One region of the Pseudomonas sp. 2835 genome, then DNA from elsewhere that is predicted to be linked to it. Evidence: predicted binding sites of a transcription regulator. Region 1 holds the regulator's gene; each other region holds the start of a gene.

What was found. Region 1 encodes FliA, which starts transcription of late flagellar genes. Its sites were predicted from a motif close to CTAAAGTTTNNNNNNNNNNNGCCGNTAA; they were not measured.
Region 2: the regulator FliA is predicted to act here: its motif matches at 8,101-8,128, upstream of motA (flagellar motor stator protein MotA).
Region 3: the regulator FliA is predicted to act here: its motif matches at 8,334-8,361, upstream of ABIE20_RS08665 (methyl-accepting chemotaxis protein).

Annotation. Positions count from the first base shown of each region.
Region 1 is NZ_JBNDLE010000012.1:77,426-87,765, reverse strand. It holds gene ABIE20_RS17995 (protein-glutamate methylesterase/protein-glutamine glutaminase) at 1-29, opposite strand, end outside; gene ABIE20_RS17990 (chemotaxis protein CheA) at 75-2,300, opposite strand; gene ABIE20_RS17985 (protein phosphatase CheZ) at 2,313-3,101, opposite strand; gene ABIE20_RS17980 (chemotaxis response regulator CheY) at 3,121-3,495, opposite strand; gene fliA (RNA polymerase sigma factor FliA) at 3,599-4,339, opposite strand; gene fleN (flagellar synthesis regulator FleN) at 4,336-5,169, opposite strand; gene flhF (flagellar biosynthesis protein FlhF) at 5,290-6,600, opposite strand; gene flhA (flagellar biosynthesis protein FlhA) at 6,612-8,741, opposite strand; gene flhB (flagellar biosynthesis protein FlhB) at 8,952-10,088, opposite strand; gene fliR (flagellar biosynthetic protein FliR) at 10,091-10,340, opposite strand, start outside.
Region 2 is NZ_JBNDLE010000018.1:4,168-14,507, reverse strand. It holds gene ABIE20_RS21495 (N-acetylmuramoyl-L-alanine amidase) at 1-456, opposite strand, end outside; gene tsaE (tRNA (adenosine(37)-N6)-threonylcarbamoyltransferase complex ATPase subunit type 1 TsaE) at 460-930, opposite strand; gene ABIE20_RS21485 (NAD(P)H-hydrate dehydratase) at 918-1,778, opposite strand; gene queG (tRNA epoxyqueuosine(34) reductase QueG) at 1,841-2,941, shown strand; gene ABIE20_RS21475 (trimeric intracellular cation channel family protein) at 2,974-3,585, opposite strand; gene orn (oligoribonuclease) at 3,686-4,228, opposite strand; gene rsgA (small ribosomal subunit biogenesis GTPase RsgA) at 4,320-5,351, shown strand; gene ABIE20_RS21460 (TIR domain-containing protein) at 5,609-6,091, shown strand; gene motB (flagellar motor protein MotB) at 6,158-7,180, opposite strand; gene motA (flagellar motor stator protein MotA) at 7,184-8,035, opposite strand; gene ABIE20_RS21445 (HDOD domain-containing protein) at 8,167-9,702, shown strand; gene ABIE20_RS21440 (rhodanese-like domain-containing protein) at 9,749-10,340, shown strand, end outside.
Region 3 is NZ_JBNDLE010000005.1:75,760-86,099, forward strand. It holds gene ABIE20_RS08630 (NAD(P)-binding protein) at 119-1,981, opposite strand; gene ABIE20_RS08635 (gamma-aminobutyraldehyde dehydrogenase) at 1,995-3,419, opposite strand; gene ABIE20_RS08640 (ABC transporter permease) at 3,438-4,244, opposite strand; gene ABIE20_RS08645 (ABC transporter permease) at 4,234-5,172, opposite strand; gene ABIE20_RS08650 (ABC transporter ATP-binding protein) at 5,174-6,214, opposite strand; gene ydcS (putative ABC transporter substrate-binding protein YdcS) at 6,287-7,438, opposite strand; gene ABIE20_RS08660 (tellurite resistance TerB family protein) at 7,591-8,310, shown strand; gene ABIE20_RS08665 (methyl-accepting chemotaxis protein) at 8,441-10,063, shown strand; gene ABIE20_RS08670 (chemotaxis protein CheW) at 10,071-10,340, shown strand, end outside.

The sequences.
Region 1 (10,340 bases):
TCATCCACCACCAGGACCTTGACTGCCATAAACACTCCATTAGGGGGCGCGGCATGTGAGCCGCGCCACCAGAATCAAATACGCCGGGCGGCGTAACGCTTGAGCATGCTCGGTACGTCGAGGATCAGCGCAATGCGCCCGTCACCGGTAATGGTGGCGCCCGACATGCCCGGGGTGCCCTGGAGCATCTTGCCCAGCGGCTTGATGACCACTTCTTCCTGGCCCACCAGTTGATCGACGACGAAGCCGATCCGCTGGGTACCCACCGAAAGGATCACCACATGGCCCTCGCGCTGCTCTTCATGAGCGGCCGAGCTGACCAGCCAGCGCTTGAGGTAGAACAGCGGCAAGGCTTTGTCGCGCACGATCACCACTTCCTGGCCGTCGACCACGTTGGTACGCGACAGGTCGAGGTGGAAGATTTCGTTGACGTTGACCAGCGGGAAGGCGAACGCCTGGTTGCCGAGCATGACCATCAGCGTCGGCATGATCGCCAGGGTCAGCGGCACCTTGATGACGATCTTCGAGCCCTGGCCCTTGGTCGAGTAGATATTGATCGAGCCGTTGAGCTGGGAAATCTTGGTTTTCACCACGTCCATGCCCACGCCACGCCCGGACACGTCGGAAATCTCGGTCTTGGTCGAGAAGCCCGGGGCGAAGATCAGGTTGTAGCACTCGGTCTCGCTCAGGCGATCGGCGGCGTCCTTGTCCATCACCCCGCGCTTTACCGCGATGGCGCGCAGCACGTCGGCGTCCATGCCCTTGCCGTCATCGGAGATCGACAGCAGGATGTGGTCGCCTTCCTGTTCGGCCGAGAGCACCACCTTGCCGCCACGGGACTTGCCCGACGCTTCGCGCTCTTCCGGCGTCTCGACGCCATGGTCGACGGCATTGCGCACCAAGTGCACCAGCGGGTCGGCCAGGGCCTCGACGAGGTTCTTGTCGAGGTCGGTCTCTTCGCCGACCAGCTCCAGGTTGATTTCTTTCTTCAACTGCCGGGCCAGGTCGCGAACCAGGCGCGGGAAGCGCCCGAAGACCTTCTTGATCGGCTGCATGCGGGTTTTCATCACCGCGGTCTGCAGGTCGGCGGTGACCACGTCAAGGTTCGACACGGCCTTGGACATGGCTTCATCGCCGCTGTTCAGGCCCAGGCGCACCAGGCGGTTACGCACCAGCACCAGCTCGCCGACCATGTTCATGATCTCGTCGAGCCGTGCGGTGTCGACCCGTACGGTGGTTTCGGTTTCGCTGGCAGGATGCTTCTCGGCAGCCGGAGCGGCCTGGCGTGCAGGTGCCGCAGCCGGTGCTTTGGCCGCAGGGGCTGGCGCAGCAGCTGGCTTGGCGGCAGGTGCCGGGGCAAGCTTGGCCGCAGCTTTCGCGGGTGCTGCGGTGGCAGCCGGTGCGGCCGTGGCAACCGCATCGGGAACGAACTTGCCCTTGCCGTGCAGCTCGTCGAGCAGCGCTTCGAATTCATGCTCGGAGATGTGATCGCCAGACGCGGCAGGCGCAGCGGCCTCCACTGGGGCGGCAGCAGCGCCCGGCAGTGCATCGACGGCAAAGGTACCCTTGCCGTGCAACTGGTCGAGCAGCGCTTCGAATTCATCGTCGGTGATGTCGCCACTGGCGTCGCCAGCGGTGGCAGCGCCAGCTGGTACTTCAGTGGCGGCGCCGAGGTTGTCGGCGGCGAACTGGCCCTTGCCGTGCAACTGGTCAAGCAGCGACTCGAACTCGGCGTCGGTGATTTCGTCACCGGCAGGCTCGGCGACCTGGGCTTCTGCCTCGGCCTTGACCGCATTGAGCGAGTCGAGCAGTTGTTCGAATTCGGTGTCGGTAATATCCGCCTCGGCCTCGGCCGCCGGCGCTTCAACCACCTCGGGTTCAGCGGCAGGGGCTGCCACTTCGTCTTCCCCGGCAGGCTCGGCCAGGCGCGACAGCGCCGCCAGCAGCTCAGGGGTGGCCGGGGTGATGTCGCTGCGCTCGCGCACCTGGCCGAACATGCTGTTGACCGTGTCCAGGGCTTCCAGGACCACGTCCATCAGTTCGGAGTCAACGCGCCGGGCACCCTTGCGCAGGATGTCGAACACGTTTTCGGCGATATGGCAGCACTCCACCAGCTCGTTGAGCTGGAGGAAGCCGGCGCCCCCTTTTACAGTGTGAAAACCGCGAAAGATCGCATTGAGCAGGTCGGCATCATCCGGACGGCTTTCCAGCTCGACCAGTTGCTCGGACAGTTGCTCAAGAATTTCGCCGGCTTCTACCAGGAAATCCTGAAGGATTTCTTCATCGGCGCCGAAGCTCATTAAACGTGCTCCCTAAAAACCCAGACTGGACAGCAGATCGTCGACATCGTCCTGACCGGACACAACGTCTTCACGCTTATCGGCATGAATCTGCGGACCTTCACCCCGAGTCGGATGTTTTTCTTGATCTTTTTCAGCGCGCAGCTGCTGGTGGTCATGTTCGATACCGGCAAAACGGTCGACCTGACTGGCCATCAGCACGAGCTTGAGCAGATTGCTTTCTACTTCGGTGACCAGCGTCGTGACGCGTTTGATCACCTGGCCGGTCAGGTCTTGGTAGTCCTGAGCCAGAAGAATGTCATTGAGGTGGCTGGCGACCTTGCGGTTGCCCTCCTCGCTGCGCGTCAGGAAACTGTCGACACGCTTGGCCAGTTCACGAAACTCCGGTGCCGCCACTTCGCGGCGCATGAAGCGCTGCCAGTCGACGCTCAGCGCCTTGGCTTCGTCGCTCAGCTCGTTGAGTACCGGTGTGCTGGCTTCGACCAGGTCCATGGTGCGGTTGGCCGCGCCCTCGGTCAGCTTGACCACGTAGGACAGGCGCTCGGTCGCGTCAGTGATCTGCGACACTTCCTCGGCTTGCGGCATGTGCGGGTCGATCTGGAAACTGACGATCGCGCTGTGCAGCTCACGGGTGAGTTTTCCGACTTCCTGATACAGGCCAAGGTCACGGGTCTGGTTCAGCTGATGGATCAGTTGCACCGCGTCGCCGAACTTGCCTCGTTCAAGGCTGTCGACCAGTTCCCGGGCGTGTTTCTTGAGTGTCGACTCGAACTCGCCCAAGGATGATTGTGTTTGCTCCATAGCGCCCCCGTGGCGTACCTCAGCTATTGACGCGCTCGAAGATCTTTTCGATCTTTTCTTTCAGCACCTGGGCGGTGAACGGCTTGACCACATAGCCGTTGACCCCGGCCTGGGCGGCTTCGATGATCTGCTCGCGCTTGGCTTCGGCAGTCACCATCAGCACCGGCAGGTGTTTCAGACGCTCGTCGGCACGCACCTTGCGCAGCAGGTCGATACCGGACATGCCAGGCATGTTCCAGTCGGTCACCAGAAAGTCGAAATGACCGCTTTCGAGCATCGGCAGTGCAGTGTTGCCATCATCGGCTTCCTGGGTGTTGGTAAAGCCCAGATCACGCAACAGGTTCTTGATGATCCGCCGCATCGTCGAGAAGTCGTCCACGATGAGGATTTTCATGTCTTTGTTCAATTAGACCTCCAAGCAGTCTTTAACGCGTTCAGCGCGGAACGCGCATTCAATCAATTCGGCACTACATTTCACGACTGCATCGAACCTGCGTTCAACGCGCCCGCCATTCCCCCAGGCGACCACGCAAACGTGCCGCGCACTGGCTGTGCAACTGGCTGACACGCGACTCACTCACCCCCAGGACCTCACCGATCTCCTTGAGGTTGAGCTCTTCGTCGTAGTACAGCGCCAGGACCAGACGCTCGCGTTCCGGCAGGTTGGCGATGGCATCGGCCAAGGCTGCCTGAAAACGCTCGTCTTCCAGATCGCGCGAAGGCTCGAGCTGGGCACTGGCACCGTCCTCGTGCAGGCCTTCATGTTCGCCGTCCTGCAACAGGTCGTCGAAACTGAACAGGCGGCTGCCCAGGGTGTCATTCAAAATCCCGTAATAATCATCGAGACTCAATTGAAGTTCGGCAGCAACCTCGTGATCTTTAGCGTCACGGCCGGTTTTTGCTTCAATTGCACGAATCGCGTCACTGACCATGCGGGTATTGCGGTGTACCGAACGCGGTGCCCAGTCACCCTTGCGCACTTCATCGAGCATGGCGCCGCGGATGCGGATGCCGGCGTAGGTCTCGAAACTGGCCCCCTTGCTCGCGTCGTACTTGTTGGAGACTTCAAGCAGGCCGATCATCCCGGCCTGGATCAGGTCCTCCACCTGCACACTGGCCGGCAGACGTGCCAGCAAGTGGTAGGCGATGCGCTTGACCAGCGGCGCGTAACGCTCGATCAGCTCGTACTGGGCGTCACGCGAAGCCTTGCTGTACATCCGATAACCGCTGGCGTTCATAGCACCGGACCCGCACTCGTCGGTTGCACCAGGCGCTCGACGAAGAACTCCAGGTGCCCCCGTGGGTTGGCAGGCAGCGGCCAGCTATCGACCTTCTGGGCAATGGCCTTGAATGCCAGCGCGCACTTGGAACGCGGGAAGGCTTCATAGACCGCTCGCTGCTTCTGCACCGCCTTGCGCACGCATTCGTCGTAAGGCACCGCACCGACGTATTGTAAGGCGACATCGAGGAAGCGATCAGTGACCTTGGTCAACTTGGCGAACAGGTTGCGCCCCTCCTGAGGGCTCTGGGCCATGTTCGCCAGGACGCGGAAGCGGTTCATGCCGTAATCACGGTTGAGCAGCTTGATCAGGGCGTAGGCGTCGGTGATCGAAGTGGGCTCGTCGCACACCACCAGCAGCACTTCCTGGGCGGCGCGGACAAAACTGACTACCGAGTCACCGATACCCGCAGCGGTGTCGATCACCAGCACGTCGAGGTTGTCGCCGATCTCGCTGAAGGCCTGGATCAGGCCGGCGTGCTGGGCCGGGGCCAGGTGCACCATGCTCTGCGTGCCCGAGGCCGCCGGCACGATGCGCACACCGCCGGGGCCTTGCAGCAACACGTCGCGCAACTCGCAACGGCCTTCGATGACGTCGGCCAGGGTACGCTTGGGCGTCAGGCCCAGGAGCACGTCGACGTTGGCCAGACCCAGGTCGGCGTCCAGCAGCATGACCCGACGGCCAAGCTCAGCCAGCGCCAGCGACAGGTTCACTGACACGTTAGTCTTGCCGACGCCACCTTTGCCACCGGTCACGGCGATCACCTGTACGGGATGCATGCTACCCATGTTTGTTCTTTACCTTGTCTTACTTAGACCGAGGCCACATGACTGGGCTGCGCTTTCAACACCTGAAAAATGCCTGGCAGACCATTGATGTAGGTACTTTGCAACGTATTCATATTCACCTCAGCCCACGCGTTTGCCGGAGCTGTGGTAGAGATCAGCGAACATGTCGGCCATGGCCTCTTCGCTGGGCTCGTCCTGCATCTGCACGCTCACTGCGCGGCTGACCAACTGGTGCCGGCGCGGCAGGTGCAGGTCGTCAGGAATGCGCGGGCCATCGGTAAGATAGGCCACCGGCAGTTCGTGACTGATTGCCAGGCTCAATACTTCGCCGAGGCTGGCGGTTTCATCTAGCTTGGTCAGGATGCAACCGGCCAGGCCGCAGCGCTTGTAGCTGTGGTAGGCGGCGGTCAGCACCTGTTTCTGGCTGGTGGTTGCCAGTACCAGGTAATTCTTGGCCTGAATCCCGCGCCCGGCAAGGGTTTCCAGCTGCATGCGCAGCGCCGGGTCGCTGGCTTGCAAGCCAGCGGTATCAATCAGCACCACGCGCTTGCGCAGCAGCGGGTCGAGGGCTTGGGCCAGCGACTGGCCCGGATCGACGTGGGTAACCGAAACATTGAGGATCCGCCCCAGGGTCTTGAGCTGCTCCTGGGCGCCGATACGGAAGCTGTCCATGCTCACCAGGGCCAGGTTGTGCGCGCCGTACTTGAGTACATAACGCGCGGCAAGCTTGGCCAGGGTGGTGGTCTTGCCCATGCCTGCCGGACCGACCATGGCAATGACACCGCCTTCTTCGATCGGTTCGATTTCCGGCACCTGGATCATCCGCGCCAGGTGTGCCAGGAGCATGCGCCAGGCGTGACGCGGCTCCTGGATTTCGGTGGTCAGGTCGAGCAGTTCGCGGGCAATCGGCCCGGACAGACCGATACGCTGCAGGCGGCGCCAGAGGTTGGCCTGCTGCGGCTTGTTGCCCTGCAACTGGCTCCAGGCCAGCGAGCCGAGCTGCACTTCAAGCAATTCGCGCAGGCCCGACAGCTCCGAACGCATCGAGTCGAACAGACGCTGGTCAATTGGCGCGGCGGCCGGCGCGGCAGGGACTGCCGGCGCTTCGACCTGCGGGTCGACCAGCGGTTCGGAAGCGGTCAGCGGCAAGCCGGCAAACAGCTGGCGATTGGCGTCTTCGCTCTCGCTGCGGCTGCTCAGCTCGGCCTGGGCGGTGACGATGCGCGACTGGGTCTTGCGCAGTTCGTCTTCGAGCTCGACATTCGGCACCCGCGGCGCGAGGGCGGACAGTTTGTAGTCCAGCGCAGCCGTCAGCTCGACACCGCCAGCAATCCGTCGGTTGCCAATGATGGCGGCATCGGCCCCCAGCTCATCGCGAACCAGCTTCATGGCCTGACGCATATCGGCGGCGAAAAAACGCTTAACTTGCATAACCCACTACCTCAGCCGTTCGGGCCCACTGTGGCGACGATGGTAACTTGCTTGTTGTCAGGTATTTCCTGATACGCCAAAACATGCAAATTCGGTACAGCCAGGCGACCGAAGCGCGACAGCATGGCTCGTACCGGTCCTGCGACCAGGAGGATCGCCGGCTGCCCTTGCATCTCCTGACGCTGGGCGGCTTCGATCAACGAACGCTGAAGCTTTTCGGCCATGCTCGGCTCCAGAAGAACACCGTCTTCCTGGCCTTGCCCAGCCCTTTGCAAACTATTGAGCAAAATCTGTTCCAATCTTGGCTCAAGGGTGATCACAGGCAGCTCGGACTCAACGCCGACAATGCTTTGCACGATAGCGCGACACAATCCGACGCGCACCACCGCCACCAGCGCGGCGGTATCTTGACTCTTGCCCGGGTTGTTGGCGATGGCTTCGGCAATGCTGCGAATATCGCGTACCGGAACCTGCTCGGCGAGCAACGCCTGCAGCACTTTGAGCAGGCCCGACAAGGAAATGACGCCCGGCACCAGCTCCTCGGCAAGCTTGGGCGACGCCTTGGCCAGCACCTGCAGCAGCTGCTGCACTTCTTCGTGGCCGATCAGCTCATGGCAGTGCTTGTGCAGAATCTGGTTGAGGTGGGTGGCAACCACCGTACTGGCATCCACCACCGTGTAGCCCAGCGACTGCGCCTGACTGCGCTGGTTAACGTCGATCCACACCGCTTCCAGGCCAAAGGCCGGGTCGCGGGCGGCAATACCATTGAGGGTACCGAACACCTGCCCCGGGTTGATCGCAAGCTCGCGGTCCGGGTAGATCTCGGCTTCGGCCAGGATCACCCCCATCAGGGTCAAGCGGTAGGCACTGGGCGCCAGGTCGAGGTTGTCGCGAATGTGCACCGTGGGCATGAGAAAGCCCAGGTCCTGGGACAGCTTTTTGCGCACGCCCTTGATCCGCGCCAGCAACTGGCCGCCCTGGTTGCGGTCCACCAGCGGAATCAGCCGGTAGCCGACCTCAAGGCCGATCATGTCGATTGGCGTGACGTCATCCCAGCCCAGCTCCTTGGTTTCCATGGCGCGCTGTGGCGATGGCAGCAGGTCCTGCTGGCGCTGCACCTCTTCCAGGGCCTTGAGCTTGGCCTGGTTCTGCTTGCGCCACACCAGATAGGCACCGCCGGCGGCCAGCAGGCCGAGGCTCAGGAAAGCGATGTGCGGCATGCCCGGCACCAGGCCCATGACGATCATCAGGCCGGCCGACACCGCCAGGGCCTTGGGCGAATCGAACATCTGCCGGTTGATCTGCTTGCCCATGTCCTCGGAGCCCGAGGCGCGGGTAACCATGATCGCAGCCGCAGTGGACAGCAACAGCGATGGCAGTTGCGCCACCAAACCGTCACCGATGGTCAACAGGGCATAGACCTTGCCGGCATCGGCAAAGGTCATGTTGTGCTGGAACATACCGACGGCCATGCCGCCGATCAGGTTGATGAACAGGATCAACAGGCCGGCGATGGCGTCACCGCGGACGAACTTGCTGGCACCGTCCATCGAGCCGTAGAACTCGGCCTCGCCAGCCACTTCAGCGCGGCGCGCCTTGGCCTGGGCCTGGTCGATCAGGCCGGCGTTGAGGTCGGCGTCGATGGCCATCTGCTTGCCGGGCATGGCGTCGAGGGTGAAGCGCGCACTCACCTCGGAAATACGCCCGGCACCCTTGGTGACCACCACGAAGTTGATGATCATCAGGATCGCGAAGACCACGATACCGACCACGTAGTTACCGCCGATCACCACCTCGCCGAAGGCCTGGATCACCTTACCGGCGGCCTCGTGGCCGTCATGGCCGTGGAGCATTACCACCCGCGTGGACGCCACGTTGAGCGCCAGGCGCAATAGCGTCGCCACCAGCAGGATGGTCGGGAACGCGGCAAAGTCCAGTGGGCGCAGGGCGTAGACGCAGACCAGCAAGACCACGATCGACAAGGCGATGTTGAAGGTGAAGAACACGTCGAGCAAAAACGGCGGGATCGGCAACATCATCATTGCCAGCATCACCAGCAGCAACAGCGGCACACCCAGGTTACCCCGGCCTAGACCGACCAGGTTGCTACGGGCACTGTTGATTAACTGAGAGCGATCCACCGGTATTCCTCGTTAGCTCAAGCAAAACTTTGACGCGTTTGAGGCGCGCAGCGCTGCCTTTGCAAGAAGCTTTCCAACTTTGCCGAACGAGGTGGTTTGAGTGACTCGGGGCTGCTGCGCAGCCATCGCCGGCAACGCCGACTCCCACAATGAGCCTGCATGCCCCCCTGCGGGAGCTGCACTTGCCAGCGATAAGGCCGACAATGTCGATCAGGAATCGCGGCGTAAATCCGGCGGGATCGGCAGATCCTTGAGCGGCTCCGGCGGCTTGCCCTTGCCGGCGCGATACTGGCGGATCTGGTAGACATAGGCCAGCACCTGGGCCACTGCCAGGTACAAACCGGCGGGAATCTCTTCTTCAAGCTCGGTGGAATAGTAGATCGAACGCGCCAGCGCCGGCGATTCGAGCACCTGGATCTTGTGCTCGTTGGCGATCTCGCGAATTTTCAGGGCGATGAAGTCGGCGCCCTTGGCCAGCAGCAGCGGCGCCGCGCCCTTCTCCGGGTCGTACTTGAGCGCCACGGCATAGTGGGTCGGGTTGGTGATGATCACGTCCGCCTCGGGAATCGCCGCCATCATCCGCCGCTGCGAAGCCTCGCGCTGCAGCTGGCGAATGCGCTGCTTGACCTCGGGCTTGCCTTCGGAGTCCTTGTACTCGTCACGCACCTCCTGCTTGGTCATCAACAGCTTCTTGTGCGCCTGCCAGAGCTGGATCGGCACGTCCACCGCAGCGATGATCAACAGCCCCGCCGCCATCCACAGCGCACTCCAGCCAACCACCTGGACGCTATGGATGATCGCCTGCTCCAGCGGCTCATTGGCAATTGCCAGCAGGTCATCGCGATCAGCCGACAACACCGTCAGAGCGACGATCAGAATCATGAAGAACTTGGCCAGGGCCTTGAGCAGCTCGGACAAGGCGTTGACCGAGAACATCCGCTTGATCCCCGATAGCGGGTTCATACGGCTGAACTTCGGTGCCAGCGAGCTACTGGAAAACAGGAACCCGCCCAGCGACACCGGGCCGATGATTGCCGCAATCAGCAGCACCAGCAATACCGGCTGGGTCGCCAGCAGGGCCATCTTGCCGGAGGCCATGAGGAAAATACCCATGGACCGCTCATCGATGAGCACCTCGCGGGACAAGCTGAAATTGATCCGCATCAGCTCCATCAGGGTTTGCGCCAGGCCACCACCAAACGCCAGCAGCGCACCCGCGCCAGCCAGGGTCACCGCCACCGTATTGAGCTCCTTGGAACGGGCAATCTCGCCCTTTTCGCGCGCGTCCTTCTTGCGCTTGTCGGTGGGGTCTTCTGTTTTGTCCTGACCGCTTTCGCTCTCTGCCATGCTCAGCGCGCCCGTGCCAGCTCACGCAGCCACTGCAAGGCTTCGGAAGCCAGTGACTGGTAGTGAGGAAGAATATCGGCCAGGGTGATCCAGAAGATCACCATCCCCAACACCAGGGTCAGCGGAAAGCCGATGGAAAAGATGTTCAGCTGCGGCGCCGCCCGGGTCATCACGCCAAAGGCAATATTGACCACCAGCAGCGCGGTCACCGCCGGCAATACCAACAGCATGGCTGCACCCAGCACCCAACCC
Region 2 (10,340 bases), on a different contig from region 1:
AGGTGTAGTTGCCACCGGCGGAGTGGGCGGTGGCGGCGCGGCATCGGCCTCCTGGTCGAACAGGTCGACTACCAGGCGGTTGCCGTACTGGGCATTGGGTGCCAGGGTGAAACTCTTGGGCGTCACCGACTTTTTCAGGTCAACCACCACACGCAGGTCGGTCGGCGTACGCTGCGCCGAGCGCACGCTGGTAATCGGGGTATTGGAGGTGGACACCGACAACGGCGCAGCCAGGGTCGCGCCATTGATGTCGATCACCAGACGATCCGGGGCGGTCAGGGTAAACACGCTGTGCTGCACAGGGCCAGAGAGGTCGAAGACCAGCCGTGTGTTATCCGGCGCTCGCCATAAACGCATACTTTTGACTTGCGTGACGGCCAGAGCGTCAACGGTCACTACCGTAAGCAGCAGTCCTACGACAGAAACCAGTGCGCGAATGCGCATACCTATCCCCATTTTCTATTTGAATTCCAAGGCCAGAGCGGCACACCAGGCTTCGCCACGTGCCCCCTGCGGCGACAGGTTGAGCGAACGACCGCCCGCCTGGGGGCTTATGGTAATGGTCAGGTCGGGCTTTGGCAAAATGCCCGCCCCTTTTTGCGGCCATTCGAACAGGCACAGGGCGTCATCTTCGAAGTAATCGCGGATACCCATGAATTCCAGTTCCTCCGGATCGACCAGTCGATAGAGGTCGAAGTGGAAGGCGCGAATGTCGCCAATCTCGTAAGGCTCAACCACGGTAAAGGTAGGACTCTTTACCGCACCTTGGTGCCCGAGACCACGAATAATGCCACGCGACAGGGTGGTCTTGCCGGCCCCCAGGTCCCCCTCAAGAAAAATCACACCGTGGCCTTTGGTCGCTTCGGCAATACGCTTGCCCAAATCCACCATGGCCTCTTCATCGGCCAAAAACAGGGTTATGCCAGACACGCTGAATGCTCCTCCAATAACTGACGAATTGCCGGGACCATGTCGCTGGCCGCCAGGCCACGGCCTTGCCCACCCAGGCGCTCGCCGGCGCAGGCATGCAGCCAGACGCCCAGGCAGGCCGCGTCCCAGGCCGACATGCCCTGGGCCAGCAAGGCGCCGAGCACGCCGCTGAGCACATCGCCGAGGCCGGCGCCGGCCATGGCCGGATGGCCGCGCGAGCACAGCGCCAGTTGCCCGGCCGGATCGGCGACCAGGGTGCCGGCGCCCTTGAGCACGCATACGACCGCGTATTTGCGCGCGAGTTTACGCGTCGCGCCGGGCCGGTCGGCCTGCACCGCTTCGGTCGATACGCCAAGCAGGCGCGCGGCTTCGCCCGGGTGCGGGGTAATGATGCTGCCCTTGGGCAACGGCAAGGGTTGGCGCGCCAGCAGGTTGAGGGCATCGGCGTCCCACACTTGAGGCAGCTGGCTGCTGGCCACCGCCGACAACAGGCTGCGCCCCCAGGCCGCCTGACCCAGGCCTGGACCTGCCACCAGCACCGAGGCCCGCTCGATCGGCGCCATCAGCTGGTTAGCCGAATGCACGCCCAGGCTCATCACCTCGGGCAGGCGGGCCATGGCCGCAGGCACATGCTCAGGCCGGCTGACCAGCGATACCAGGCCGGCGCCGCAGCGCAACGCCGCTTCGGCGCTGAGCAGCACGGCGCCGCCAGTGCCGCGATCACCACCGATCACCAGCACATGGCCGAAGTCGCCCTTGTGAGCGTCAGCAGGACGCGGCGCCAGGGGTGCAAGGGTGACGCTGGTGAGCCGATGGGGCTCGTTTGCGGGGTGTTTGGTCTGAGGCATGGGTCAAAGGCTCTGATGTCTGGCAGAATTATACGCACCTGAGTCCGTATTGCCTTATTCCCATGTCTGCTTCTGCCCCCGATCTACCTGCGCTGGCCCAATCGATCAAGGATTGGGGCCGAGAGCTCGGTTTTGCCCACGTCGGCATCACCGGGGTGGACCTGGGCGAGCACGAAAAACACCTGGAACGCTGGCTCGAGGCGGGCTACCACGGTGAAATGGACTACATGGGCGCCCACGGCAGCAAGCGCTCGCACCCGGATGAGCTGGTGCCCGGCACCTTGCGCGTGGTGTCGCTGCGCATGGACTACCTGCCCGGCGATACGCGCATGGCCCAGCAGCTGGCGCAACCTGAGAAAGCCTACATCTCTCGCTACGCCCTGGGCCGCGATTACCACAAGCTGGTGCGCAAACGCGTGCAGCACCTGGCTGAACGTATCCAGAAAGACATCGGCCCGTTCGGTTTTCGAGCCTTTGTCGACAGTGCCCCGGTGCTGGAAAAGGCCATTGCCGAGCAGGCAGGCCTGGGCTGGATCGGCAAGAATACCCTGCTGCTCAATCGCAAGGCCGGCAGTTACTTCTTTCTTGCCGAGCTGTTTGTCGACATGCCGCTGCCGGTCGACCCGCCGCAGGCCAGTGAACACTGCGGCCGCTGCAGCGCCTGCCTGGACATCTGCCCGACCCAGGCCTTTGTCGGCCCCTATGTGCTCGATGCCCGGCGCTGTATCTCATACCTGACCATCGAACTGAAAAGCGCGATCCCGGAGGATCTGCGCCCGTTGATCGGCAATCGGGTATTTGGCTGCGATGACTGCCAGATCGTCTGCCCGTGGAACCGTTTCGCCCGACCGACCGGCGAAAACGACTTCAAGCCCCGGCACAATCTCGACAGTGCCGGGCTTGCCGAGCTGTTCATGTGGGATGAGCAGACTTTCCTCGACAGCACTGAAGGCTCACCACTACGCCGTGCCGGTTATGAGCGCTGGCTGCGCAACCTGGCGGTGGGGCTTGGCAATGCGCCGTCGACTGTCCAGGTGTTGGAGGCGCTCAAAGCGCGGCAGGAGTACCCGTCGGAACTGGTACGTGAGCATGTGCAGTGGGCGCTGGCGCAGCACTTTTCGCGGGGCAAGCCCGCTCCCACAGGGATTAGCCCCGGCCTGTAGGAGCGGGCTTGCCCCGCGATACGATTATCGACTCAATGCTCGTCGTTGTAATGAAACTTGGGCATTTCCCAGTGGAAACGAATCGCCAGCAGGCGTAGCAGGAAACCGCCAAACAGGGTCAGCAAAATTGCTTGCTCGCCTGGCACATTGAAGTACACGCAGCCCAGGTAAAACCAGGCCGCGGCGAACGACACACTGGCATACAGCTCCCGACGGAAGATCAGCGGAATATCGTTACAGAAGATATCCCGGAGAATCCCGCCGAACACCCCGGTAATCACCCCGCTGATCGATGCCACCAGCATGCCCTGGCCCATTTCCAGCGCGGTCATGCAGCCAATCAGGGTAAAGGCCACCAGCCCGAGGGCATCGAGCACCAGGAACAGCGAGCGCAGGTGGCGCATCAAGGGCGCGATGAAGATGGTCATCAATGCCGCGAAACTGGTCAGCACCAGGTATTCCGGGTGCTTGACCCAGGTCAGCGGGTAATGCCCCAGCAACACGTCGCGCACCGAACCACCCCCCAGGGCGGTGATGCAGGCGATCAGCACCACACCAAACCAGTCCATGCCGCGACGCCCGGCAGACAACGCGCCAGTCATGGCTTCGGCGGTGATAGCAATGAGGTAGAGCATCAACAACATGGCGCAGATCCGTGCAATGGGGCGCGCAGTCTAACCAGTTGCCACAGGCACCAAAAGGGGGCGCCGCGCGGATTGTCTGTACAAGCCGGCGGCGCTGCGATCAGAACTTGATGAAGTGCTGACGGTAGTGGCGCAGTTCGTTGATCGACTCGCGGATATCGTCCAGCGCCAGGTGGGTGCCGCCCTTCTTGAAACTGTCACGCACTTCAGGGGCCCAGCGCGCGGCCAGCTCCTTGAGGGTCGAGACGTCGAGGTTGCGGTAGTGGAAGTAGTTTTCCAGGCTGCGCATGTGGCGATAAAGGAAACGGCGGTCCTGGCAGATGCTGTTGCCACAGATCGGCGACTTGCCCTTCGGTACCCACTGTTCCAGGAAGGCGATGGTCTGTGCCTCGGCTTCGGCCATGCTGACCTTGCTGTCCTTGACCCGCTGGGTCAGCCCGGAGGCGCCGTGGGTGCGGGTGTTCCACTCGTCCATGCGCGCCAGCACTTCGTCACTGTGGTGAATGGCGATCACCGGGCCTTCGGCCAGGGTGTTGAGGTCGCTGTCGGTGACGATAGTGGCCATTTCGATAATGACGTCTTGATCCGGATCCAGACCGGTCATTTCCAGGTCGATCCAGATCAGGTTCTGTGGGTTCTGCATGATTCTGCTCCTCGGTAGGTGCGCAGTTTAGCCTAGTGGAGCGTGCTAAACTCCCCGCGGTTAAATATTGCCTCCCGAACACGGAACCTTCATGGCCAAACGCCAGCTCAATCGACGCCAGAACTGGCGCATCGAAAAAATCCAGGGTGAACGCGCTGCCCGCGCCGCCAAACGCGAACAACAGACCCTGAAGGAGCTCGAAGGCGGTGACCTCGGCCCGGAGCAAATGGGCCTGGTCATCGCTCACTTTGGCGTGCAGGTCGAAGTCGAAGCCCAGGACGGCGACGTTGCCGGCCAGGTGTTCCGTTGCCACCTGCGGGCCAACCTGCCGGCACTGGTGACCGGTGACAAGGTAGTCTGGCGCGCCGGCAACCAGGGCATTGGCGTGATCGTCGCGCAGATGCCGCGTCACACCGAGCTGTGCCGGCCCGACAGCCGCGGCCAGCTCAAGCCGGTAGCGGCCAACGTCGACCTGATCGTGATCGTCTTCGCCCCGGCCCCGGAACCCCATGCCAACCTGATCGACCGCTACCTGGTCGCGGCCGAGCATGCCGGCATCCGCCCCTTGCTGCTGCTGAACAAGGCCGACCTGATCGACGAGCAGAACGCTCCGGCGCTTAATGCATTGCTGGCGGTGTACCGCCAGCTCGGATACCCGCTGCTGGAAGTGTCGGCGCACCACGGCAACGGCATGGAGCAATTGCAGGCCCAGCTGGACGGGCATATCAGCGTGTTTGTCGGTCAGTCCGGGGTTGGCAAGTCGTCGCTGGTCAACAGCCTGCTGCCCGAGGTACAGACCCGCGTCGGCGATCTGTCGGAATGGTCCGGGCAGGGCACCCACACCACCACCACCGCCCGTCTCTACCACTTCCCTGGTGGCGGCGAGCTAATCGACTCACCGGGTATCCGTGAGTTCGGCCTGGGCCACGTCAGCCGCGCCGACGTCGAAGCGGGCTTCATCGAGTTCACCGACCTGATCGGTACCTGCCGCTTCCGCGACTGCAAGCATGACCGCGAGCCCGGTTGTGCACTGCTCAAGGCCCTGGAAGACGGCCGCGTACAGCAGCAACGGATGAACAGCTACCGCTCGATCATCGCCAGCCTGCCGCAAGACACTTACTGAAACATCTGAGGCCCGGAAACGGGCCTCAAACGGTTCAAAGTAGGACGCATCCGTAGGATTTATTACCCAGCAAAGCGGGAAGCATCTGCTTTGCTGGTCGTACCTTGCTGTGCGAAAGACTTTCGCTGATTGTCACCTTTCAAGATTCGCCGCCATGAAGCGAATCGACCCATGCCCTGCGTATGAAAGGAATCAACCATGACAATTCAGCTTTTACGCATCAATGCCACTCCCTCCAGCGTGGGAGGGCACTTCTGATGCCAGTCTTTATCAGCTATCGCCACAGCGAACGCCTGGAAGCCTTCATCATTAATGAACGGCTCAAGCTCGAAGGCATCAATACCCAACTGGACCTGTTCGACAGTGAGGCACAGCAGACTACCGACGATATCAGCGGCATCATTCGCCGCAATATCAGCCAGTGTACCCACCTGATTGCCGTGCTCGCGCCGGAAACCGCCGAGGCCTGGTGGGTGCCCTTCCAGCTTGGCGCCGCCACCCTGGTCAATCGCCGGGTAGCCTTTTACCAGTGTGGCGAGGCCACGCTGCCGGGGTATCTGGAGAAGTGGCCAACCATGAACAACCGCGAGCACATCGACCTGTACGTGCGCGCCTACCATGACGAGCAGACCTTCAAACGCGCGATCGACAGCGAAGCCTGCGAGGCCAACGCCACCAACCGCTCCAACGCCGACTTCTTCCATGCCGACCTCAAGGCCAAGATCCGCCGTGGTTTCTAGCCTGTAGCGCCAAACAAAACGCCCGTGGGCATCGCTGCGCACGGGCGTTTTGTTTAGCAAGCAGGCTTACTGCTTGTTCTCGTCCATCTTCAATACACCGTCTTCGAAGATGTTCAGCTTCTGCCGCAACTCCCGTGGCTGCATCGGCTCCGGCTCAGCCGCCGGAGCCTGCTCTGGCGTTGCCCCCGGTGCCGGCGCCGCAGCGCCAGGTTGAGCGGCATCAGGCGCAGCGGGCTGGGTTTGCTCGCCTTCGATGGTGCGCTGGGCCTTCTTGGTCAGCACGATGATGTCGATCCTGCGGTTGACCGGGTTGAGCGGATTTTGCCGGTCGAACAGCGACGACGAGGCATAACCGACCACCCGTGCCACCTGGGTATCCGGGTAGCCACCGGCGACCAGCGCGCGACGGGCGGCATTGGCACGGTTGGCCGACAGTTCCCAGTTGCCGAAGTCACCGGTACCGGAATACGGCTTGGCATCAGTATGGCCACTGATGCTGATCTTGTTCGGCACCGCCTTGATGGTGTCGGCCATGGCCAGCAGGATGTCCTCGAAATACGGCTGCAAACGCGCGCTGCCAAGGTCGAACATCGGCCGGTTCTCGGCGTCCATGATCTGGATGCGCAGGCCGTCCTGGGTGATCTCGAAGAGGATCTGGTCTTTGAACTTCTGCAGTTGCGGGTTCTCTTCGACTTTGTTCTGCAGCTCTTGCAGGAGCAACTCCAGGCGCTCGCGCTCAACCTGCTCGGCCATGCTCTCGACCGTGTTCTGGTCGATCGGGATGCTGGATTCAGGCGTTGGCTCGGACTTTTCTTCCGGGTTGATGGTCTTTTCCGGGGCGAGCTGAGGCGAACCGCCCAGGTCGATGATGTACGGCGTGCCGCTTTCGGAAAAGCCGATCGGATCCTTGAAGTAGCCGGCAATGGCGATCTTCTGCTCCGGGGTGGCCGTCGACAGCAGCCACAGCACCAGGAAGAACGCCATCATCGCCGTGGCGAAGTCGGCGAAGGCAATCTTCCAGGCACCACCGTGGTGGCCGTCGCCAAAGCGCTTGATGCGCTTGACGATAATGGGCTGATTGTTCTCCATGGCTTAGCGACCGCGAACTGCTTGTTCCAGCTCGGCGAAGCTCGGGCGGTGGGCCGGGAACAGCACCTTGCGCCCGAATTCCACGGCCAGCGATGGCGGCATGCCCGAGGCCGAAGCCACCAGCGAGGCCTTGATTGCCTCGTAGACGTTCAGCTCTTCCTTGGCGTCATGGCGCAGGGAAGTGGCCAGCGGGCCGAAGAAACCGTAGGCGGCGAGAATACCGAAGAAGGTACCGACCAGCGCCGCACCGACGTGCAGGCCGATCGACTTCTGGTCGCCATCGCCCAGCGAGGCCATGGTCACCACGATCCCCAGTACCGCGGCGACGATACCAAAGCCGGGCATGCCGTCGGCGATGCCGGTCACGGCATGGGACGGGTGCTCGAGTTCTTCCTTCATGCTCAGCAGTTCCATGTCGAACAGACCCTCGAGCTCGTGCGGGGCCATGTTGCCGGTGGACATGATGCGCAGGTAGTCACAGATGAACGCGGTCATGCGCTCGTCACCCAGTACCGCCGGGTACTTGGCGAAAATCGGGCTGGCAGCGGCGTCTTCGATATCGGCTTCGATCGCCATCATGCCTTCGCGACGGGATTTGTTGAGAATCTCGTAGACCAGGCCCAGCACCTCGATATAGAAGGTGTGGGTAAAGCGCGTGCCGAACATTTTCAGCGACTTCTTGATTACATGCATGGTCATGTAACCAGGGTTGGCCTGTAGGAACGCACCGAAAGCAGCACCACCGATGATCAGCACTTCAAAAGGCTGGATCAGGGCCGCAATCTTGCCGTGGGAAAGTACATATCCGCCGAGCACACTCGCGAATACGACGATGATGCCGATAATTTTAGCCATAGATAGAAAGCACTTACTGTCGTGGTCAGGGTCGTGAGCGGAAGTTAAAAAAACTCTTCTTCTACTTATCGGCAGAACTGCGCCAGACTATAGTCAGTCAAGGCGAAAAGCCAGTTCGGCCTACCTCCAGCATGCCTATTGAAACCATCGTACCAAGTCAAACACCAAAAACACTCGATGCCTGGGTCAAGCTCCTCGATAGCGTGCGCCTGCCGGTTCCGCTGGCCAGCTACGAACGGGTAAAAGCCGCCATCGGCGACAGCCGCCGCTCGTTGCGCGACATCGCCGAACTGATGCAGGACAGCCCCGCACTGGTGCTCAGCGTCATGCGCGAGGCCAACCACCACAGCAACACCGGCCAGGGCGAGCCGGCCGAGAGCCTGGAGATCGCCCTCAACCGCCTGGGGCTGACGCGTACCGCAGAGCTGCTGGAGCGTCTGCCGGCGCTACCGGAAGCCGAAATTGCCCCGACCTTGCGCCAGTTGCAGATGGTCAGCCAGCACGCCAGCCAGCAGGCCAACGGCCTGTTCGCCAGCCGCCTGGCGCGGCTGTGGCAGGAAATCCACTGGGGTAGCTTGCTGTTCCTGTCCCCGCTCTGGCCCCTGGCGCTGACCCACCCCAAGCTCCTTGATGAATGGGAGCTGCGCGTGGTGCACAAAGGTGAATCGGCACTGCGGGTGGAAAAAGAGCTGTTCGGTGTACGGGCCATGAGCCTGTGCAAGGCGTTGGCCGAACACTGGCGCCTGCCGGACTGGGTAACGCGTGGTTACCATTTACTTCAGGAAGAACGCCGGCTGCTGGCCCAGGCGATCCTCATCGCCCGCGACCAGGACAGCCTGCACCAGCAACAACGCCTGGACGATCAACCGAGCCTGCGCCGCTGGTTCAACCAGCCGGCCAATACCGTGCTGCTGGCCAACGGCCTGGCCCTGGCCTCACAAGTCGGCTGGACCAATCCGCATGTGCAGCGCTGGCAATTGCTGACCAGCCTGTATCTGCAAACCCCGCTGGACGATGTCCAGCAACTGGTGCACCAGCAAGCTACGATCAGCGCCCGCCATCACGCCTGCCCCGGCCTGTTCCACCCGGCCGAGGCGCTGCTCTGGCCCTGGCACCAGCAACGCCTGCATCAAGGCAAGATCGCTCCGCCAACGCCTTCGGCCCAGGCCCTGGGCGCCTGGCGCAAACTCTGCGGTGAGCTGCTGACCGAGCCCAGCCCGTTCAGCAATGCCATCCACCTGACGACTTTGGCCCGCGACGCGCTGGTCGCCTGCGGCATGCAGCGGGTGATGCTGCTGATGACCGACAAGACCCTGAGCCAGCTGCGGGTTCACCAGATTGCCGGTATTCCTGCCGAAGCGGCCAGCCTGGTATTGCCCATCGACCAGAGCAAATTGCTGCAACGCCTGCTGAGCAAAGCGGCGCAACTGCGCCTGACCCCGGAAAACCACGCGCAGTTCTCGGCCCTGCTGCCGCCCAGCCTGCGCGCCCTGTTTCGCAGCGAGCACGTGCTGCTGCGCTCGCTGTCGAGCAATGGCCGGGTGGTCATGCTGCTGGTCGCCGACCAGGGCGGCAAGCCGTTGGCGGACGTCAGCGTGCAAGCCTTCGGCAAAACCGCGCAATGCATCGAGCGGGCCCTGACCGCCTTCAGCAACCGCAGCGCCTGAGCCATGCGCTACAATCGCCCCCTCTGTTCCGCTCTGGAGACTCTGGATGACTGACTTTTCTGGCTTGCCCCTGGTTATCGAGCCGGCAGACCTGCTAACCCGCCTGGATGCGCCAGAGTTGATCCTGGTCGACCTGACCAGCCCCAACCGCTATGCCAGCGGGCATATTCCGGGAGCGCGCTTCGTCGACTTCAAGCGCACCCAGCTAGGCCAGCCTCCTGCGCCGGGCCTGTTGCCGGCCAAGGCCGACCTGGAAAAACTCTTCGCCGAGCTCGGCCATAACGCCAATGCGGTCTATGTGGTCTATGACGACGAGGGCGGCGGCTGGGCCGGGCGCTTCATCTGGTTACTGGATGTAATCGGTCACTCGCGTTACCACTACCTCAACGGCGGCGTCCACGCGTGGCCAGCGAGCAACCTCAGCACTGAAGTACCCGACGCTGCCAGCGGCACGGTCAACCTGACCCTGCACGAAGAGCCTACGGCCACCCGCGAATACCTGCAAAGCCGCCTCGGCGCTGCCGACCTGGCGATCTGGGACGCGCGCAGCCCGGCCGAATACCGCGGCGAGAAAGTTCTCGCAGCCAAGGGCGGGCACATTCCCGGCGCAGTCAATTTCGAATGGACCGCCGGCATGG
Region 3 (10,340 bases), on a different contig from region 1:
TGAAGATCGACTTCAGCCCTGATGATTATTCATGGTATCAGGTTATGATACCGTCGGCGATGCAGCAATGGGATGTCCGTAGGGCGAAGCCTCAACGGATGAAGGAGGTTTCCTGGATTTAGGCCAATTCCCCCACCGCCCGCCACGCCTCATCAATCGCCGCATGGGCATAGGCGCTCCAGGCCGCGTCCGAGTTGGCGATGCTGACCTTGCCCACCGGCTGGCGCGCCAGTTCCATCCACTGCTCGATCTGCGCCGGGTCGTCGTAGAGGGTATTGGTGGAGCAGGCATAACCATGGGGCCAGCGGTTGACCGTGATCGCCAGGATGTCCTTGTTGTGGTCAAAGCCGCCAGGGCCCAGCATGCGTTGCAACTGCTCGCGCAACTGGCGTTCCAGCACCTCGAATGAGGTGCCGTACAGGCGCCCGCGTCCGGCACGGGCCTGGTCGCGGCTGTTCATGCCGCTGTCGGGGCTGGTCGGGACTAACACCATGTGCAGGCCGATGGGCTGCGCCGGGTCGCGTGGATGCTCGTAGCCGCCGAGGCTTACCGGGTAGTCGAGCTTGATCCGGCTGTAGGGCTGGGTGGCGGCGTAGATTTCGTGCACGCCAAGCTTCTGGAACGCCTGCCAGTTGCGCACGATGACCTTGGTGTACACCAGCGGGAACTTGACGTTCTGGCTCAGGGCATGGGCCTGTGCGGCCGACAGGTCGCGCAGCAGGTAGGGGATCATCATGTTGTAGCAGGCCAGGATGCAGTGCTTGCCGCGCACCCGGGCCAGTTGCCCGGCGCGGCTGTAGCCGACATCGACCCCGCCCGCGACGTTGCGCACGCTCACCGCGGTGCTGTTCAGGCGCAGGCGTACTGGCTGCCCGGCGCGGTCGAGCTGGCTGTAGTCGAAGTGGGCGAGGACGATGTCTTCCATGCTCTGGCCCGGCGCCACCGATGGCACCAGGCTGCGCACCAGCAGGCGTGCCAGCGAGGCGTTGCCGTCGGGGAAGTGGTAGATGTAGGGCTCTTCCATCTCCGCCTTGGCTTCCTCGCTAAGCGGCGCCAGGTTCATCGCGGCAAAGCCCGGGAAGCCGACAGAGTAGGCGTCGGCAGCGGCGACGGCATCAATGCCCACGGCCATGAAGTCGTTGCCGCGGCCCTGGAAGTACTTGACTGCCCTGGCCGACAGGCCGACGTCCTTGAGCAGGAAGTCGCGGTAGCTGGTGCGCTCCAGATAGGCGGTCTTGTCTTCCAGCGACTTGCCGGCCAGATAATCCCGGGGCGCCTGGTGCAGATCGATCAGGGCCTTGCGATCACTTGCCGGCAGGGGGAAGTCGTTGATGAAGTCGGCGATCGGGCGGGCATTGAGCTGCACCGGGGCGATGTCGTCGGCAACCATCGGTGTCGGGTCGCCAGTGACCAGCTTGTCTTCACCGAAGGTCTCCTGGTCGAAGAACACCGCGCGCGACAGGCCCAGGTTCGGGTAGAAACTGCGGTCAAAGGCAGTCTCGAAGCGCTTGATATCCACGCCGAGTTTTTCCAGCAGGCCGTTGACCTCCTTGCTGTACAGGTGATTGGGCGACTGCAAGGCTTCACTGCCGCCGTAGCCGAGGATCATTCGCCCGCCGGCGCTGAACTCGTTGCGTTTGGCGTGGCCGCCGAAGTCGTCGTGGTTTTCGAGGATCAGGATCTTCGCGGCGGGATGTTTCTCGCGGTAGAAAAACGCCGCCGCCAGGCCGCTGATCCCGCCGCCGACCACCACCAGGTCGTATTCCTCGCTGATCGGCAGGGCGTCGGTGGCGAAGGTCTTTTTCTCCCAGCCCATCTGGTGGGCGACTTCGAAGGCGCCGGCATGGCTGCCGCGCAAACCGGTCAAGGCCGGTGGGTAATAGCGCCCGCTGGGGGCAGCCTGAAGCAGTTGCAGCGGGGTCAGGCCCGCTGCAACGCCGATGGCGACTCCATTGATGAAGTCGCGTCGGGTGATTTCCATGGGTGTCCTTACCTTAATGTTTGAACATCACATGCCGGACGCAGGTGTAGTCCTCCAGTCCATACATGGACATATCCTTGCCATAGCCGGATAGTTTCTGACCGCCATGGGGCATTTCGCTGACCAGCATAAAGTGCGTGTTGACCCAGGTACAGCCGTACTGCAGGCGCGCCGAGACGCGGTGGGCACGGCCGACGTCAGCGGTCCACAGCGACGAGGCCAGGCCGTAGTCGGAATCGTTGGCCCAGGCCAGGGCCTGGTCTTCATCGTCGAAGCGGGTCACCGAGACCACCGGCCCGAACACTTCGCGGCGCACGATTTCGTCATCCTGCTGGGCATCGGCCAGCACGGTGGGTTCGAAGAAAAAGCCGTCACCGGCCACCGCCTTGCCACCGGTGACCAGACGAATATGCGGCTGGGCAACCGCCCGTTCGACCATGGCCGCCACCCGGTCGCGGTGCTGGGCGGTGATCAGCGGGCCGAGCTCGGTGTCCGGGTCGTTCTGCAGGCCATGCTTGATGCTGGCCACGGCCTTGCCGAGCTTCTCGACGAATTTCTCGTAGATGCCGCTCTGGACATAGATGCGGCAAGCGGCCGTGCAATCCTGGCCGGCGTTGTAGAAGCCGAAGGTGCGGATGCCGTCGACGGCGGCGTCGATATCGGCGTCGTCGAAAATGATCACCGGGGCCTTGCCGCCCAGCTCCATGTGCATGCGCTTCACGCTGTCGGCGGTGCTGGCGATGATGTTGGCGCCGGTGGCAATGGAGCCGGTCAGCGACACCATGCGCACTTTCGGGTGGGTCACCAGCGGCGTGCCGACACTCGGGCCGCGGCCGAAAAGAATGTTCAGCACGCCAGCCGGCAACAGCTCGCTGGCAAGTTCTGCCAGCCGCAGTGCAGTCAGCGGCGTTTGCTCCGACGGCTTGAGCACCACGGTGTTGCCGGCGGCCAGCGCCGGGGCGATCTTCCAAGCGACCATCATCAACGGGTAGTTCCACGGCGCGATTGAGGCGACCACGCCCAGCGGGTCGCGGCGCACCATCGAAGTATGCCCCGGCAGGTATTCACCAGCGGCCGAACCGCCGAGGCAGCGGCTGGCGCCGGCAAAAAAGCGGAACACATCGGCGATGGCCGGGATTTCGTCATTGAGCGCGGCGGCGTAAGGCTTGCCGCAGTTGTCCGACTCCAGCCGGGCCAGCTCTTCGCCGTGGGCCTCGATAGCGTCGGCAAGTTTGAGCAGCACTAGCGAGCGGTCTTTGGGCGTGGTCTGCGACCAGCTGTCAAAAGCCCGGTCGGCGGCGCGCACGGCAGCATCGACCTGGGCCTCGCTGGCCTCGTTGACTTCCACCAGCACGCTGCCCAGCGCCGGGTTGAGCACCGCGTAGCCTGCGCCTTCGCCGTCCACCAGTTGGCCGTTGATCAACAGTCGGGTTTGCATGGTCCAGTCCTCCAGGAGTTATTTGCCGCTGCCGGCTACGCTTTCGCCGCCGCGGGTCAGGTAATAGGCGCCGAGGATCGGCAGCATGGTCACCAGCATCACCAGCATGGCCACCACGTTGGTGACCGGCACGTCGCGCGGCCGGCTCAACTGGTTGAGCAGCCAGATTGGCAGGGTGCGTTCGTGGCCTGCGGTAAAGGTGGTGACGATGATTTCATCGAACGACAAGGCAAAGGCCAGCATGCCGCCTGCCAGCAATGCCGAACCGAGGTTGGGCAGAACGATGTAGCGAAAGGTCTGCCAGCCGTCGGCGCCCAGGTCCATCGATGCCTCGATCAGGCTCTGCGAGGTGCGCCGCAGGCGGGCGATGACATTGTTGTAGACGATCACCACGCAGAAGGTGGCGTGACCGACGACGATGGTGAAAATACCCGGCTCTATGCCCAGGGTCTTGAATGCCGAGAGCAGGGCGATGCCGGTGATGATCCCGGGCAGGGCGATGGGCAGGATCAGCATCAGCGAAATGCTCTCCTTGCCGAAAAAGCTGCGCCGGTACAGCGCCGCCGAGGCCAGGGTGCCGAGCACCAGGGCGATCAATGTCGCCAGGCAGGCGACCTGCAGCGACAGCTTGATCGACTCCAGCACGTCCGGGCGCGCAAACGCCACGCTGAACCACTTCAGGGTCAAGCCCTGGGGCGGAAAGCTGAAGGCGGCATCCTCGGTGTTGAAGGCATAAAGAAAGATGATCAGGATCGGGAAGTGCAGGAACACCAGCCCGCCCCAGGCCGCCAGGCGCAGGCCGATCGAGGCGCGGTCAGAGTGCATCGAAGGCCCCCAGGCGTTTGACCATGGACAGGTACACGGCGATCAGCACGATTGGCACCAGGGTAAAGGCCGCGGCCATGGGCATGTTGCCGATGGCGCCTTGCTGGGCGTAGACCATGCTGCCGATGAAGTAGCCGGGCGGGCCGACCAGTTGCGGGACGATGAAATCGCCCAGGGTCAGCGAGAAGGTGAAGATCGAGCCTGCGGCGATGCCCGGCACCGACAGCGGCAGGATCATCTGCATGAAGGTCTGCCGCGGGCGCGCGCCAAGGTCCGCTGAGGCTTGCAGCAACGACGGCGGCAGGCGCTCCAGCGAAGCCTGGATCGGCAGGATCATGAACGGCAGCCAGATGTACACGAACACCAGGAAGCGCCCCAGGTGCGAGGTCGACAGGGTGCTGCCGCCCACCCCGGGAATACCGAGGATGAACTGCAACACCGGTCCCAGGTTGAGCTGCTGGACGAACCACTGGGCGACGCCACCCTTGGCCAGCAGCAAGGTCCAGGCGTAGGCCTTGACGATGTAGCTGGCCCACATCGGCATCATCACCGCGATATAGAAGAACGCCTTGGTTTTGCCGCTGGTGTAGCGGGCCATGTAGTAGGCGATGGGAAAAGCCAGCACGGCGCTGGCCAGCGACACGGCGATGGCCATGCCCAGGGTGCGCAGGATGATGTCGAAGTTCGACGGGTTGAACAGCGCGGCGAAGTTGCCCAGGGTCAGGTCGGGGGTGACCGCCATGGTGAAGTCGTCGAAGGTGTAGAAACCCTGCCACAGCAGGCTCAGCAGCGACCCCAGGTAAATCGCGCCGAACCAGATCAGCGGCGGCACCAGCAGCAGTGCCAGGTACAGGTTGGGGCGCCGGTAGAGCAGGGTGGAGAAGCGCCGCATGGCGCTCGGCGCGCGGCTTGCCAGGGCCTGGGCCATCTCAGCGGCCCTCGCCGGGCATGGTTTCCTGCAGCGCCGTCATCGCCTCGCGGGCCCAGCGCGCCTGCAGGCGCTGGCCGGGCTGCCAGGGCGCGGCGTGTTCCTGCCACTGGTTGTTGGCCTGGCTGATGCTCAGCAGTTGGCCGTTGTCCAGTTGCAGTTCGTAGCGGGTGGCGCTGCCCTGGTACTGGATATCGTGGAGCAGGCCGCTGACCTGGATTTCGTCGCTGGCCGGCGGCTGGTCGCCAAGGCGGATGTGTTCCGGACGGATCGAGAACGGCAGCTGGCTGCCATTGAGTTGCTGCGCCAGGGCGCCGCGCAGCACGTTAGAGGTGCCGACGAACTCGGCGACGAAAGTGGTCGCCGGCTTCATGTACAGGTTGCGTGGAGTGTCGACCTGCTCGATGCGGCCGCGGTTGAACACCGCGACGCGGTCCGACATCGACAGCGCCTCGGTCTGGTCATGGGTGACAAAGATGAAGGTGATGCCCAGTTGGCGCTGCAGTTTTTTCAGTTCGCCCTGCATCTGTTCGCGCAGTTTCAGGTCCAGCGCTCCCAGCGGTTCATCGAGCAGCAGCACCCGCGGACGGTTGACCAGCGCCCGCGCCAGGGCCACGCGCTGGCGCTGGCCGCCAGACAGTTGCACCGGCTTGCGCTGGCCATAGCCGGCCAGGGCAACCATGGCCAGGGCTTCTTCGGCGCGGGCATGGCGTTCGGCCTTGGCCACGCCCTTGACCTTGAGGCCATAGGCGACGTTGTCGCGTACGTTCATGTGTGGGAACAGCGCGTAGTCCTGGAACACCGTGTTGACGTCGCGTTGGTAGGGCGGCAACCCCGCCGCCTCTTCACCGTGGATATGGATCGACCCGGCACTGGGGTGCTCGAAGCCTGCGATCAGGCGCAGGCAGGTGGTCTTGCCCGAACCCGAAGGCCCGAGCATCGAGAAAAACTCGCCGTCGTGGATGTCGACCGATACCTGGTCAACGGCCCTGACCTCGCCAAAGGTGCGCGAGACATTGGTGAACTGCACTGCAAGGGTCATGGTGCGAAGCTCCAGCAAGAGGGAGCAAGCCCGTGTTTTCAGGTGGGAGCGGGCTTGCCCCGCGATAGGGCCCTAGCGGCCGCCCATGATCGCAATATAGTCCTGGGTCCAGCGGCTATAGGGCACGAACTTGCCGCCTTCAGCCTGCGGGGTCTTCCAGAAGGCGATCTTGTCGAACTGGTCGAAACCATTGGTCTTGCAGCCCTCGGCACCGAGCAGTTCGCTGCCGGTGCAAGCCGCCGGCACCGCTGGCAGTGAGCCGAACCAGGCCGCTACGTCACCCTGGACCTTGGGCTGCAGCGACCAGTCCATCCACTTGTAGGCGCAGTTGGGGTGCTTGGCCTCGCTGTGCAGCATGGTGGTGTCGGCCCAGCCGGTGGCACCTTCCTTGGGAATGGTCGAGGCCACCGGCTGCTTGTCGGCTTGCAGGCCATTGACCATGTAGCCCCAGGAGCTGGAGGCGACTACGCCTTCGTTCTTGACGTCACTCATCTGCACTGTGGCGTCGTGCCAGTAGCGGTGGATCAGCGGCTGTTGCTGGCGCAGCAGGTCGAGCACCGCCTTGTATTGGGTTTCGTTCAGTTCGTAGGGGTTCTGGATGCCCAGTTCGGGCTTGGCCGATTTCAGGTACAGCGCCGCATCGGCGATGTAGATCGGCCCGTCGTAGGCCTGCACCCGGCCTTTGTTGGGCTTGCCGTCGGGCAGATCCTGGGGCTCGAACACCACCCCCCAGCTGCTGGGCGCCTGCTTGAATACATTGGTGTTGTACAGCAGCACGTTCGGGCCCCACTGGTACGGCGTGCCGTACACCTGCTGGTTGACCACGTACCAGGCGCCGTCCTTGAGCCGTGGGTCGAGGTTCTTCCAGTTGGGGATCAGCGCCGTGTTGATCGGCTGTACGCGCTTGCCGGCGATCAGCCGCAGCGAGGCGTCACCGGAGGCGGTGACCAGGTCGTAACCGCCCTTGGTCATCAGGCTGACCATCTCGTCAGAGGTGGCGGCGGTCTTGACGCTGACTTTGCAGCCGGTGTCTTTCTCGAAGCCGGTCACCCAGTCGTAGGCCTTGTCGCTTTCACCGCGCTCGATGTAACCCGGCCAGGCAACGATATCCAGCTGGCCTTCGCCGGCGCCCACGGCTTTCAAGGGTTCGGCGCCCTGCAGGCTGGCGCTGGCCAGCAGGGCGGTGCTCAGGGCGCAGAGCGTGGCGGTCTTGTGCACGAACATGGTGTTCCCTCTTGTTGGAATTATCTCGGGGCGGTGAAAGTGCAGGTATAGCTGGTTTAAGCGTAGGCAACATCTGGAAGCAAATGCATTCAGCTTCGCTTCAGCCAGCGGCAGTACTCTTTGGGCTTCTTTCCTCCCCATGGAGATGCCCCATGAACACCCGTGGCTTGCTCGATCAACTGCTCAAATCCGGCCAGGACCTGCTGCAGAACCAGGGCGGCAAAAGCCCCGCCGGCAAATCCGGCGGCCTTGGCGACCTGCTCGGCGGCAAGGGCGGTGGTGGCCTGGGCAGCCTGCTCTCAGGTGCCGGTGGCGGTGCCCTGGCGGCAGGGGCGATGGGCTTGCTGCTGGGCAACAAAAAGGCTCGCAAGTACGGCGGCAAGGCCCTGACCTACGGCGGCCTGGCGGCCCTCGGGGTGATCGCCTACAAGGCCTACGGCAACTGGCAGGCCAAGCAGGGCGCCGCCGTACAGGGCGAGCCGCAAACCCTCGACCGCCTGCCGCCGGCCCAGGTCGAGCAGCACAGCCAGGCGATCCTCAAGGCGCTGGTGGCGGCGGCCAAGTCCGATGGTCATGTCGATGAACGCGAGCGGGCGCTGATTGAGGGCGAATTCGTCAAGCTGTCCAGCGACCAGGAGCTGCAACACTGGCTGCACGCCGAGCTGAACAAACCGCTGGACCCGGCCGATGTCGCCCGCGCCGCCAGCACCCCGGAAATGGCCGCCGAAATGTACATTGCCAGTGTCATGCTGGTAGACGAAGAACATTTCATGGAGCGTGCCTACCTGGACGAACTGGCGCGCCAGCTCAAGCTTGATCCGGCGCTCAAGAGCGAGCTGGAAAACCAGGTAAAGATTGCCGCCAGTCAATGAAACCGGGCTAATGGCCAGTATCTAGCCCGTTTGGCCCGATCCAGCCGTTAAGTCAGCCGCAAATGCGCGCAGCCGCTGGGCTATACTCTGCCCATTTTTCCTGCTCGCGTAGAACACTTGAGGGCTGACTGTGAAAAACTGGACCTTGCGCCAACGGATCCTGGCGAGCTTCGCCGTGATTATCGCCATCATGTCGCTGATGGTGGTCGCCGCCTATTCGCGACTGGTGGCCATAGAATCCGGCGAGGAAGCGGTGCGAACCGACAGCATCCCCGGGGTTTACTACAGCTCCATGATCCGCAGCGCCTGGGTCGACAGCTATGTACTGACCCAGCAACTGGTGGGCCTGAGCGACCACCGCGAGATCACCTCGGCCGACATGGAGCTGTACAAGGGCTTTGAAGAGCGCCTCAAGCAGCACATGGCCAGCTACCAGGAGACCATTCGCGAGAAGGACGACCAGGCCAGCTTCGACCAGTTCGGACAGCTCGAAGCCGCCTACCTGAAAGCGGTGGATACCGTACTGGAAGCCTACCGCAAGAAGGATTACCCCGAGGCACAGCGCCTGCTCGCCGAGGTGCTGACCCCGGCCTGGGTCGATGGCCGCAAGCACTTGAACGGGGTGATCGAGCGCAACCGTCACTCGGCCGAATCCGCCACCGACTCCATCGTCAGCGCCGTGGCCACGGCCAAGTTCAGCATGATCGTCTCGCTGCTGCTGGCCATCGTTGCCGCGACCATCTGCGGCCTGGTGCTGATGCGGGCCATCACCGCACCGATGCAGCGTATCGTCCATGCCCTGGACAAGCTCAGCGGCGGCGACCTCAGCGTGCGCCTGAACCTGGACCGCAAGGACGAGTTCGGCGCGGTCGAAACCGGCTTCAACGAAATGATGGGCGAACTGACCAACCTGGTGTCCCAGGCCCAGCGTTCGTCGGTGCAGGTCACTACCTCGGTGACCGAGATCGCCGCCACCTCCAAGCAGCAACAGGCTACCGCTACCGAAACCGCCGCCACTACCACTGAAATCGGCGCCACTTCGCGGGAAATCGCCGCGACTTCCCGCGACCTGGTCCGGACCATGACCGAAGTCACCTCGGCCGCCGACCAGGCCTCGATCCTTGCCGGCTCCGGCCAGCAGGGCCTGGCGCGCATGGAAGAAACCATGCACCAGGTGATGGGCGCAGCCGACCTGGTCAACAACAAACTGGCGATCCTCAACGAGAAGGCCGGCAACATCAACCAGGTGGTGGTGACCATCGTCAAGGTCGCCGACCAGACCAACCTGCTCTCGCTCAACGCCGCCATCGAGGCGGAAAAAGCCGGTGAGTACGGCCGTGGTTTCGCCGTGGTCGCCACCGAAGTGCGGCGCCTGGCCGACCAGACCGCCGTTGCTACCTACGACATCGAGCAGATGGTTCGCGAGATCCAGTCGGCGGTGTCGGCCGGGGTCATGGGCATGGACAAGTTCTCCGAGGAAGTGCGCCGCGGCATGTTCGAGGTGCAGCAGGTTGGCGAGCAGCTGACTCAGATCATTCACCAGGTCCAGGCCCTGGCGCCGCGGGTGCTGATGGTCAATGAAGGCATGCAGGCCCAGGCCACCGGCGCCGAACAGATCAACCACGCCCTGGCGCAGTTGGGCGATGCCAGCAGCCAGACGGTCGAATCGCTGCGCCAGGCCAGCTTTGCCATCGACGAACTGAGCCAGGTGGCCACCGGCCTGCGTGGCGGCGTGTCGCGGTTCAAAGTCTGACCTGCCGATGAACGACCTACAGCCTCGCCGCAACCAGGATGCGGCCTCCCACGGCACCTTGTACCTGGTGTTTCGCATCGGCGACCAGCGCTTTGCCCTGGACGCCCATGAAGTCGCCGAGGTGCTGCCGCGCCTGCCGCTCAAGCCCATCGCCCAGACCCCGGCCTGGGTGGCCGGGGTGCTGGCGCATCGCGGCGCGCTGGTGCCGGTGATTGACGTCGGCGCCTTGAGTTTCGGCCTGCCGGCGCCGGTGCGCACCAGCACGCGCCTGGTACTG